One region of the Enterobacter adelaidei genome, then DNA from elsewhere that is predicted to be linked to it. Evidence: predicted binding sites of a transcription regulator. Region 1 holds the regulator's gene; each other region holds the start of a gene.
The links. Region 1 encodes Fur, which represses iron uptake genes when iron is present. Its sites were predicted from a motif close to ATAATAATGAGAACNACTATCAA; they were not measured.
Positions count from the first base shown of each region.

Region 2: feoA (ferrous iron transporter A) is a predicted target of Fur. The motif match lies at 1,754-1,776, and genes of this name have one in related genera.
Region 3: ftnA (non-heme ferritin) is a predicted target of Fur. The motif match lies at 1,899-1,921, and genes of this name have one in related genera.

Region 1 is NZ_CP154353.1:1,242,716-1,245,997, forward strand. It holds gene chiP (chitoporin) at 1-688, shown strand, start outside; gene chiQ (ChiQ/YbfN family lipoprotein) at 704-1,033, shown strand; gene fur (ferric iron uptake transcriptional regulator) at 1,141-1,587, opposite strand; gene fldA (flavodoxin FldA) at 1,876-2,406, opposite strand; gene ybfE (LexA regulated protein) at 2,562-2,849, opposite strand; gene ybfF (esterase) at 2,978-3,282, opposite strand, start outside.
Region 2 is NZ_CP154353.1:4,287,801-4,291,082, reverse strand. It holds gene feoB (Fe(2+) transporter permease subunit FeoB) at 1-1,456, opposite strand, end outside; gene feoA (ferrous iron transporter A) at 1,487-1,714, opposite strand; gene AAHF05_RS20925 (Tex family protein) at 1,980-3,282, opposite strand, start outside.
Region 3 is NZ_CP154353.1:2,759,600-2,762,881, forward strand. It holds gene AAHF05_RS13425 (anaerobic C4-dicarboxylate transporter) at 1-993, shown strand, start outside; gene AAHF05_RS13430 (DUF2766 family protein) at 1,036-1,287, opposite strand; gene yecR (YecR family lipoprotein) at 1,519-1,857, shown strand; gene ftnA (non-heme ferritin) at 2,060-2,557, shown strand; gene tyrP (tyrosine transporter TyrP) at 2,805-3,282, shown strand, end outside.

The sequences.
Region 1 (3,282 bases):
GGCATTTGGCCAGGCTCAAGGTTACATCGATCAGTACTTTGCCAAGGCCAGCTATAAATTTGATATCGCGGGTAGCCCGCTGAGCACCAGCTACCAGTTCTACGGTACGCGCGACAAAGTCAGTAATGGTGGCGTCAATGATATCTATGACGGCACCGCGTGGTTGCAGGCTCTCACCTTCGGCTACAAAGTCGGACAGGTTGATTTGCGTCTGGAAGGCACGTGGGTGAAAGCGGAAGGGCAGCAGGGGTACTTCCTGCAGCGTATGACCCCAACCTATGCATCGTCTAACGGTCGTCTTGATATCTGGTGGGATAACCGCTCTGACTTCAACGCCGACGGCGAAAAAGCGGTGTTCTTCGGTGCGATGTATGATCTGAAAAACTGGAACCTGCCAGGCTGGGCGGTGGGTGCATCTTACGCTTATGCCTGGGATGCAAAACCTGCAGATATGGCTACACCGGACGCTTACTACGATCCAAACTATCGCCTGAAAGAGTCTTCTTACAGCCTGGATGCTATCTACACCCTGCAGGACGGCCGCGCGAAAGGCACGATGTTCAAACTGCACTTCACCCAGTACGACAACCACTCCGACATTCCGAGCTACGCAGGCGGTTACGGCAACATCTTCCAGGATGAGCGTGACGTGAAATTCATGGTTATCGCTCCGTTCACTATCTTCTAATGGAGACAGAACATGATGAAAAACATCGTAATCGTCGCGTTGCTGGCTGCGGGGCTGGCGGGGTGTGCGCAGGAGCAGGCACCGAAAGAGGACTCGCGTCTTAAAGAGGCGTATAGCGCCTGCATTAACACAGCGGAAGGTTCACCGGAGAAGATCGAAGCCTGTCAGAGCGTGCTGAATGTGCTGAAGAAAGAGAAGGCACATGAGCAGTTCGCCACACAGGAAAACGTTCGCGTGATGGATTACCAGGCCTGTATTCAGGCACGTAAAACCGGAAACGATCAGGAAGTGGCGAAGCGTTGCGACCAGATCTGGAAAGAGATTCGCAGTAACAACAGCAAATAATTCTCTGTCATCATGCCCGGTAGCACAACGCTACCGGGCTTTTTTGCGTCAAATAACAGGCAAAAAAAAGCCAACCTCGCGGCTGGCTCAGAGTATGAAAGCTTGAGTTATTTAGCGTCGTGCGCGTGATCGTCTTCGCGGCAATCACCTTCAGCACAGTGACCATACAGGTACAGGCTGTGGTTGGTCAGGCGGATGCCATGACGAGCCGCGATTTCACGCTGGCGCGCTTCGATGGAGTCATCGCTAAATTCAATGACCTTGCCACAGTCGAGGCAGATCAGGTGATCGTGGTGCTGTTGCTGGGTCAGTTCGAATACAGATTTACCGCCTTCGAAATTATGACGGGTAACAATGCCCGCGTCATCAAACTGGTTCAGCACGCGATAGACGGTAGCGAGCCCAATTTCTTCGCCCATGTCAATAAGACGTTTATAAAGGTCTTCCGCACTGACATGGTGATTGTCTGGACCCTGAAGCACTTCAAGGATTTTTAACCGAGGAAGCGTAACTTTCAGGCCAGCCTTCTTTAATGCGGTATTGTTGTCAGTCATGCGGAATCTGTCCTGTTGCTAAACGATTCACTTCTGTAGGAAGTGACAGAAAATGCACCTTGGATAATGCGTCTCATTATAGAACTGCCATGTCTAAATGAAAACAGCAAGTCTCAGGCAAAATATGCTTATAAAAATGGGGTATCACCAACAAACTTGCTCAATGGAAACCACATTTTTCAGGGAGACATTGTACAGGTCTGGGCGAAAAAGTTAAAAGATTGTAGCAATTAATTTAATCGGTTTGACCTGGGGCGTGGCGCAACCGCAGTTGCGCCACGATAAAAATCAGGCGTTCAGAATATCATCCAGGTGCAGTTCTTCACGGATCTGCTTAACCCACTTCTCAACACGCTCTGCGGTCAGTTCAGGCTGGCGGTCTTCGTCGATGGCCAGACCCACGAAATGATCGTCATCAGCCAGGCCTTTAGAGGCTTCGAAGTGGTAACCCGCCGTTGGCCAGTGGCCTACGATAACCGCGCCATTTGGCTCAATGATGTCGCGGATGGTACCCAGCGCATCACAGAAATATTCTGCGTAGTCTTCCTGATCGCCACAGCCAAAAAGGGCAACCAGCTTGCCGTTGAAATCAACTTCTTCCAGCGTCGGGAAGAAATCATCCCAGTCACACTGGGCTTCACCGTAGTACCAGGTTGGAATACCTAGCAGCAGAATGTCATAGCCTTCGAGATCTTCTTTGCTGCTCTTGGCGATGTCATGCACATCAGCAACGTCTTTACCGAGCTGTTTTTGAATGTTTTTTGCGATATTTTCGGTATTGCCGGTATCACTGCCGAAGAAAATGCCGATGATTGCCATGAGTAAAATAACCTCTTGAAACTTAATAGTATGGTGGCGCAATTCGGCCACGGATAAGGGCAATAATAGCAGAACTGGCAACCCTGCGGAAACAGCTATCGCGCAGGACTGCACTCTGTGCTACATGAAAAGGGCGATAAAGGGGATTTTCAGACTTATGCCTGGCTGCGTAACGTCTCAAGCTGGACGAGCAACATCTCTTCAATGAGTTCGCTGCGGCTAATATTTCGCGCGTCAGCCAGCTCGTTAAGCGCATCGACGGCGTCGGCGTTGAGCTTCAGTTCGACACGCTTAAGCCCACGATTTTTATCGCGTTTAAGCTGATTGCGTTTATTGATACGCAGCTGTTCATCGCGCGAAAGCGGATTCGTTTTCGGTCGTCCCGGGCGACGCTCATTCGCGAACAGATCTAGTGTCGTACGGTCCGTTTGTTCTTTGGCCATGATTCTGAGACTTCGGGGGAAACACGCCGCCCTGCTAATGCCCGGGCGATAAGCGCGCCATCATACATCACCAAAAACGGCACGCCAACGACTGGAAGCCTGCAGCCTTCCAGTCGCTCTCTTTTTAATCAATTTGCAGTATCAGCAAGATAGCGGCGAATGGCGCGCAATACGGCGTCAGGTTTTTCCGCGTGAACCCAGTGTCCGGCCCCGGCGATAACATGAGCACGAGCCTGCGGGAATTGCGCCAGCAATGCGTCGCGGTACGCGTCGGTGACGTAAGGCGAGTTACCGCCACGGATAAAGAGGGTAGGATGCGGCCAAACAGGTACCGTTTCCCAGCCTACGATATTGTTGTACTGCTCCCAGAGCACCGGCACGTTAAAACGCCATTGTCCGTCAACAAATGACTTCAGCAGGAACTGCACGACAC
Region 2 (3,282 bases), 1.6 Mb from region 1:
CAAACGGCGACGCTTCACCGCGCATGATGGTGTGCTTCAGCATCAGACCGGTGAGGATCGCCATCACAATACCCAGCACATACAGCGAAAAGACCGCCAGCGCGCCCTGTTGGCCAAAGAAGGCTGCCGCAAAAACCGCAAAGATGGCCAGGCGCGCACCGCAGGACATAAACGGCGCCATCATGATGGTCATCAGACGTTCACGCGGCGCATCAAGGGTGCGCGCGCCCATCACCGACGGCACGTTACAGCCGAAGCCAACAATTAGCGGGACGAAGGATTTGCCCGGCAGACCAAGAGCCTGCATCAGACGGTCCATGACAAACGCCGCGCGCGCCATGTAACCGGAATCCTCCAGGAAGGAGAGGAACAGATACATCATGCCGATTTGCGGCACCAGTGGCAGAACGGTGTTGATACCGCCACCGATCCCCTGGGCCAGGAAAATGGTTAGCCATTCCGGGAAGTGCAGGGTGTAACCCACCCACTGAATACCGTGTACGAAGACCGCGACGGAGCCCGCATCGAAAATAGGCTGCAGCGCGCCACCGATGTTAATGGCAAGCAGGAACATTATGTACATCACCAGCAGGAAGATCGGCAAACCCAGGAAACGGTTAAGCACAATCTTGTCTACCGCAGCGGTAAAACGGCTCGGTTCCGCCGTAAGGGCGTTACTGACAACGTCGCAAATCGAGGCAATTGTCTGGTAACGTGCATCGGCGATGTGCAGGGCTGGGTCATCCAGCTCGTCGCTAAGACGGGCGATTGTGACATCCAGTTTATCTGCCGCATGCCCGGCGTATGCACGGCTGTAGATATCCCCTTCCAGCATCTGCAGGCCGAGCCACAGACGCTGTTTTGCGGGCATGCTTTTGTCCATTTCCTCTGCCAGCAGACCGGCTTCGTGCAGAAGTGGTTGCGCGTAATGCACCAGCTCAACGTCGCGATTCCCCGCATGACGGTCAATCGCCAACTTCAGGGCATCAATGCCGCGAGCACGCGTCGACACCAGCGGAACCACCGGGCAACCCAGGCGTGCGGAGAGGGCATCGACGTCGATACGCAGCTTTTGTTTCTCCGCAATGTCGAGCATGTTAAGCGCCACGATGCAGGGAATACCCAGTTCCAGCAGTTGCAGCGTCAGATAGAGGTTACGCTCAAGATTGGAAGCATCGACCACGTTGATCAGGAGATCCGCGTCGCCGCCAAGAATATAGTGGCAGGCAATTTGCTCATCGAGCGAGGTTTGCGACGAAATGGTGGTTAAGGAGTAGGTGCCGGGAAGGTCAACCAGCGTCACCTGGTTGTCTGTCGTCGTGAACTGGCCTTCTTTACGCTCAACCGTCACACCTGCCCAGTTACCCACGCGCTGACGCGCTCCGGTTAACTGGTTAAATAACGTGGTCTTGCCGGAATTTGGATTACCAATTAAGCCAATAGTTAATTTTTTCATTTTAGTAGACTCACTGAAACCGCTGGCTTGTTATTGAGATAAGGCTTCGACTTCTATTAATGCGAGGTCTTTCTTACGCAGCACCAAATTCACGCGGCGGGTTTCGATATGAACGGGATCACCTAACGGGGCAACGCGCACGACCTGGAAAGACGAGCCGGGTAGCATGCCCAGTGACAGCAGCTTTTGCCGATAGGCCGGGCTAATTTCACGGGTAAAACCGGTAATTTTCCATGCACTGTCTGGAGTGAATTGCATAATGCCTGATCCCACGAAGGTTAAATAATCTACTATGCGATGATAATGAGAATAGTTTGTATCAGCAATAATAAAACTGTGACGGAATGTTGTTTGCGGGATTAATTTACGGCCTGTTTGACCTTGCTCAATATTTGCTGAATATGCGGCGACGAGAGAAGCGGCCTATTTGTTAATGGCGTGCTAATTATTGGTTTAAATAAAGGAGTGAGAGAATATACCGTACTGCGCGATCCCCTCTCCCCTGTGGGGAGAGGGTGAGAGGTTAGCGTTTTTTACCCATCGCGGCCGCCAGCGCATCCATCATCGCGCTGTTGCCTGCAGGCTGAGTATCACGCCCACGCGGTTTCGCGGCTTTAGCGGCCGGGCGCTGCTGCTCGCGGCCACCACCATTGCCGCTACGGCGCGCGTTGGTTTCGCCGGGTTGTTCATCCAGACGCATGGTCAGGGCAATTCGTTTGCGCTGTAAATCCACTTCCAGCACTTTGACCTTCACGATATCGCCCGCTTTGACCACGGTGTGCGGGTCTTCAACGAACTTGTCGGCAAGGGATGAGATATGGACCAGGCCATCCTGATGCACGCCGATATCCACAAATGCGCCAAAGTTGGTGACGTTGGTCACCGCGCCTTCCAGCACCATGCCTGGCAGCAGGTCGTTCATGGTCTCGATGCCGTCGGCAAAGGTCGCGGTTTTGAACTCAGGACGTGGATCGCGGCCCGGTTTTTCCAGCTCTTTGATGATGTCAGTGACGGTTGGCACACCAAATTTATCGTCGGTGAAATCCGCGGCTTTCAGGTTGCGCAGCGCACTGTTATCACCCATCAGGTCTTTCAGTGCCTGTTGAGTGGCAGCCAGAATGCGTTCTACCACCGGGTACGCTTCCGGGTGAACGGTTGAGGCATCCAGCGGGTTATCACCGTGGTTGATGCGCAGGAAGCCCGCACACTGCTCAAAGGCTTTCGGTCCCAGACGGCTCACCTTCAGCAGTTGCTGACGGTTCTGGAACTGACCGTTCTCATCACGCCAGGCGACGATGTTCTGCGCCATCATGCGGGTTAAGCCTGCAACACGGGTCAACAGGGGAACTGAGGCGGTATTCAGGTCTACACCGACGGCGTTTACGCAGTCTTCCACCACCGCATCCAGCTTACGGGCGAGCTGAGTCTGGCTCACGTCGTGCTGATACTGGCCCACACCGATGGATTTCGGGTCAATCTTCACCAGTTCTGCCAGCGGATCCTGCAGACGACGAGCGATAGAGACCGCGCCGCGCAGAGAAACGTCCAGGTCCGGGAACTCCTGCGCCGCCAGTTCAGATGCGGAATAGACGGATGCCCCCGCTTCACTGACGATCACTTTCTGCGCCGTTACTTTCGGGAATTGTTTCTGCACGTCGAGGTAGAAACGTTCGGTTTCGCGGGACGCCGTACCGTTGCCGATAGCAACCAGCTCCACGTTGTATTTCTCGCACAGTGCCGCCACTGCGACAGCCGCTTTCGCTGCCTGGCCAGTGTGTGGATAGATGGTGTCGGTTGCCACCAGCTTACCGGTGCCGTCAACTACC
Region 3 (3,282 bases), 1.5 Mb from region 1:
GATATCGCCCTGAAAAAAGGGATCCGTCCGGAACGTCCAATGGCGGTGGCATCCGTTGCCTCGCAGATGGCGATTACGGCATCACCGGTTTCCGTTGCCGTTGTATCGCTGGTGTCCATCCTGGGCGCTCAGCATGGAATTGGCCATGCGTGGGGCATCCTTGAAATACTTGCAGTGTCAGTTCCTGCTTCACTTTTCGGTGTAGCCATCGCTGCCCTGTGGAGTTTGCGGCGCGGGAAAGATCTGGCCGACGACATGGATTTTCAGGAGAAGCTTAAAGATCCAAAGCAGCGCGAGTTTATCTATGGCGGAACAGAGACGTTAATGAATCAACGTTTTCCAAAACAAGCCTACTGGTCCACGTGGATTTTCTTTGCCGGTATTGCCGTAGTGGTGCTGCTGGGGGCATTCCCGGAATTACGCCCCGCCTTTGAGCTGAAAGGCAAAATGACGGCGCTGTCGATGAACCTTGTCATTCAGATGATGATGTTAATTGCAGGCGCCGTAATGCTGATGGCCTGCAAGGTCAATGCCTCTGCTATTTCTAACGGTGCGGTATTCAAAGCCGGAATGGTGGCGATCTTCTCGGTGTTCGGCGTGGCGTGGATGAGTGATACCTTTTTCCAGGCGCATCTTGACGAGTTAAAACTGGCGCTGGAAGGCGTTGTGAAAAGCCACCCGTGGACGTATGCCATTGTACTGTTTCTGGTGTCGAAGCTGGTGAACAGCCAGGCCGCAGCGCTGACGGCCGTTGCGCCCATGGGCCTGATGTTGGGTATTGAGCCGAAAATGCTGATCGCCTTTTTCCCGGCGTCATACGGGTATTTTGTCCTGCCGACCTATCCAAGTGATTTGGCCTGTATCGGTTTTGACCGTTCAGGCACGACCCGCATCGGCAAATTTATCATCAACCACAGCTTTATTCTGCCAGGGCTGATTGGTGTAAGTTGTGCGTGCGCGGCAAGCTACCTGCTGGTCCAGACGTTCTTCTGATGGCATTGAAGGGCGACAAATACTGTCGCCCATTTCCACTCTTCAGTGAGACTCACTCTGCGGCGTGAATCGCAGCTCAATCAGCGCAATGGCTTTTTGGATGGCACGAAGCGTAACCGGATCAGCCGCTGCCGGATGACTGGCGAAATCAATGTTTTTCAGCTGAGTTGACATCTTCTCGCGCACTTCAACCGGCGCAATAACGTCCAGGACATCAAGAATTTGTTTGATAACCAGCTGACAGGCGACAACGTCAGAGACCAGTTCCTGCTCGGCACTCAGGTTTTGAGACATGGGGGCTTTCTCCTTATTTAAAGGCCGCCATAGTAGCAAAACGCAGGCTCTTTTATCTCCCCTTCGTCACGTACAGGTACAAAAAAACCGCCAATATTAAATGTACCGGATGCGGATTACATTCAATTCCATCCCGTTGCAAAGAGAGAGGGCAGATTGTCCGGCTATTCCAGGCATTGCAGCAGACATCTGCAGGTACGATAACGTATTTCCATCCATTCAGAGCGAACCATGAAAAGAGTCATCGTAGCTGGCACGATCCTGCTGCTCGCGGGGTGTAGCATTAACCGCCAGGCTGAGGTCAGTAGTCTCGACGCGCCCAACGGCATAGTCCGCCTCGACTACGGCCAGGCGGCGCTACAAAATGCGTATTCTGATGAGTATGTGAATAACGGTACGGCGGCAAAAGCGTGTCAGAGCATGGGGTATGCCACCGCCTCTGCCTATGGCCAGCCCATCAAAACCTGCACGCTGATTAGCGGCTCTCTGTGTCTGAACGAGAGCGTGACTATCCAGTATAAATGTATGGGTTTTGCCGTTAACCCTAAGTCAAATAATCCGTGGTATTAATCAGGACTGCCAGTGTTTGCTGGCAGTTTATTTCATTACGAACAAAAATAATTCTCATTAATAAATATAAAAATCGTCAATGCGTTTTATTCCCATTCGTATTTTAAATAAAGAAATAAAAATTTTACGTTTTGCAAATAATTAAATAACAAATTATAGTATCGCTCATTGTGAATCAGAAATAATAACCGGGAGCGCCACTATGCTGAAAACTGAAATGATCGACAAGCTCAATGCACAAATGAACCTTGAGCTTTTTTCGTCCCTGCTCTACCAGCAGATGAGCGCCTGGTGCAGCTACCACAGTTTCGAAGGCGCGGCTGCGTTTTTGCGTCGTCACGCTCAGGAAGAGATGACCCATATGCAACGTCTGTTTGATTATCTGACAGATACCGGCGCCCTGCCGCGCATTGAAACCGTGACATCCCCTTTTGCTGAATATAATTCTCTCGATGAACTGTTCCGCGCAACCTACGAGCACGAACAATTAATCACACAGAAGATTAACGAACTGGTTCATGCGGCGATGACCAGCCAGGATTATCCAACCTTTAACTTCCTGCAATGGTATGTTGCTGAACAGCACGAAGAAGAGAAGCTGTTTAAATCCGTCCTGGATAAATTATCTCTGGTGGGTAAATCTGGCGAAGGTCTTTACTTTATTGATAAAGAACTTTCTACCCTCGATACGCAAAACTAATTCCAGCGCGGTGCCGAAAATCGGCGCCGCGTTTTTTACTTACATTCCCTGCATCAAAACCCTCATTGTATTTCCTGTTCCCCTTATTAACGTTACGTCTGGATGACGCCCCATGCATGATCGCAGAGCGCTCGATCTCGTAAATATTTCATTACACTACTTGTAACGGTGATTTGACGAGTTACCGCTTTTCCCTTACTCTGCGCCGCAGATTTTGTCGCGATTACGAATCGTTGTAGAGGAAAGCGTGAAAAACAGAACCCTGGGAAGTATTTTTATCGTCGCCGGAACGACGATTGGAGCAGGAATGCTGGCAATGCCCCTGGCAGCCGCAGGCGTGGGGTTTGGGATGACCTTGCTGCTACTTGGTATGCTCTGGGCGTTAATGTGCTACACCGCACTGTTGTTGCTTGAGGTTTATCAGCATGTGCCAGCCGACACCGGTCTGGGTTCTCTTGCAGCACGCTATCTGGGACGCTACGGTCAGTGGATAACCGGCTTTAGCATGATGTTCCTGATGTACGCTCTGACTGCCGCCTATATCAGCGGTGCCGGGGAGCTCATCGCCTCCAGCGTCAATGACTGGTTCGGCTCCGATATTACCCCGGCAACCGGCGCCATTTTCTTTGCACTCATCGGCGGGGGTGTGGTCTGCGTGGGGACGTCGCTGGTCGATCTGTTTAACCGTTTTCTGTTCAGCGCCAAAATTCTGTTCCTGATTGTGA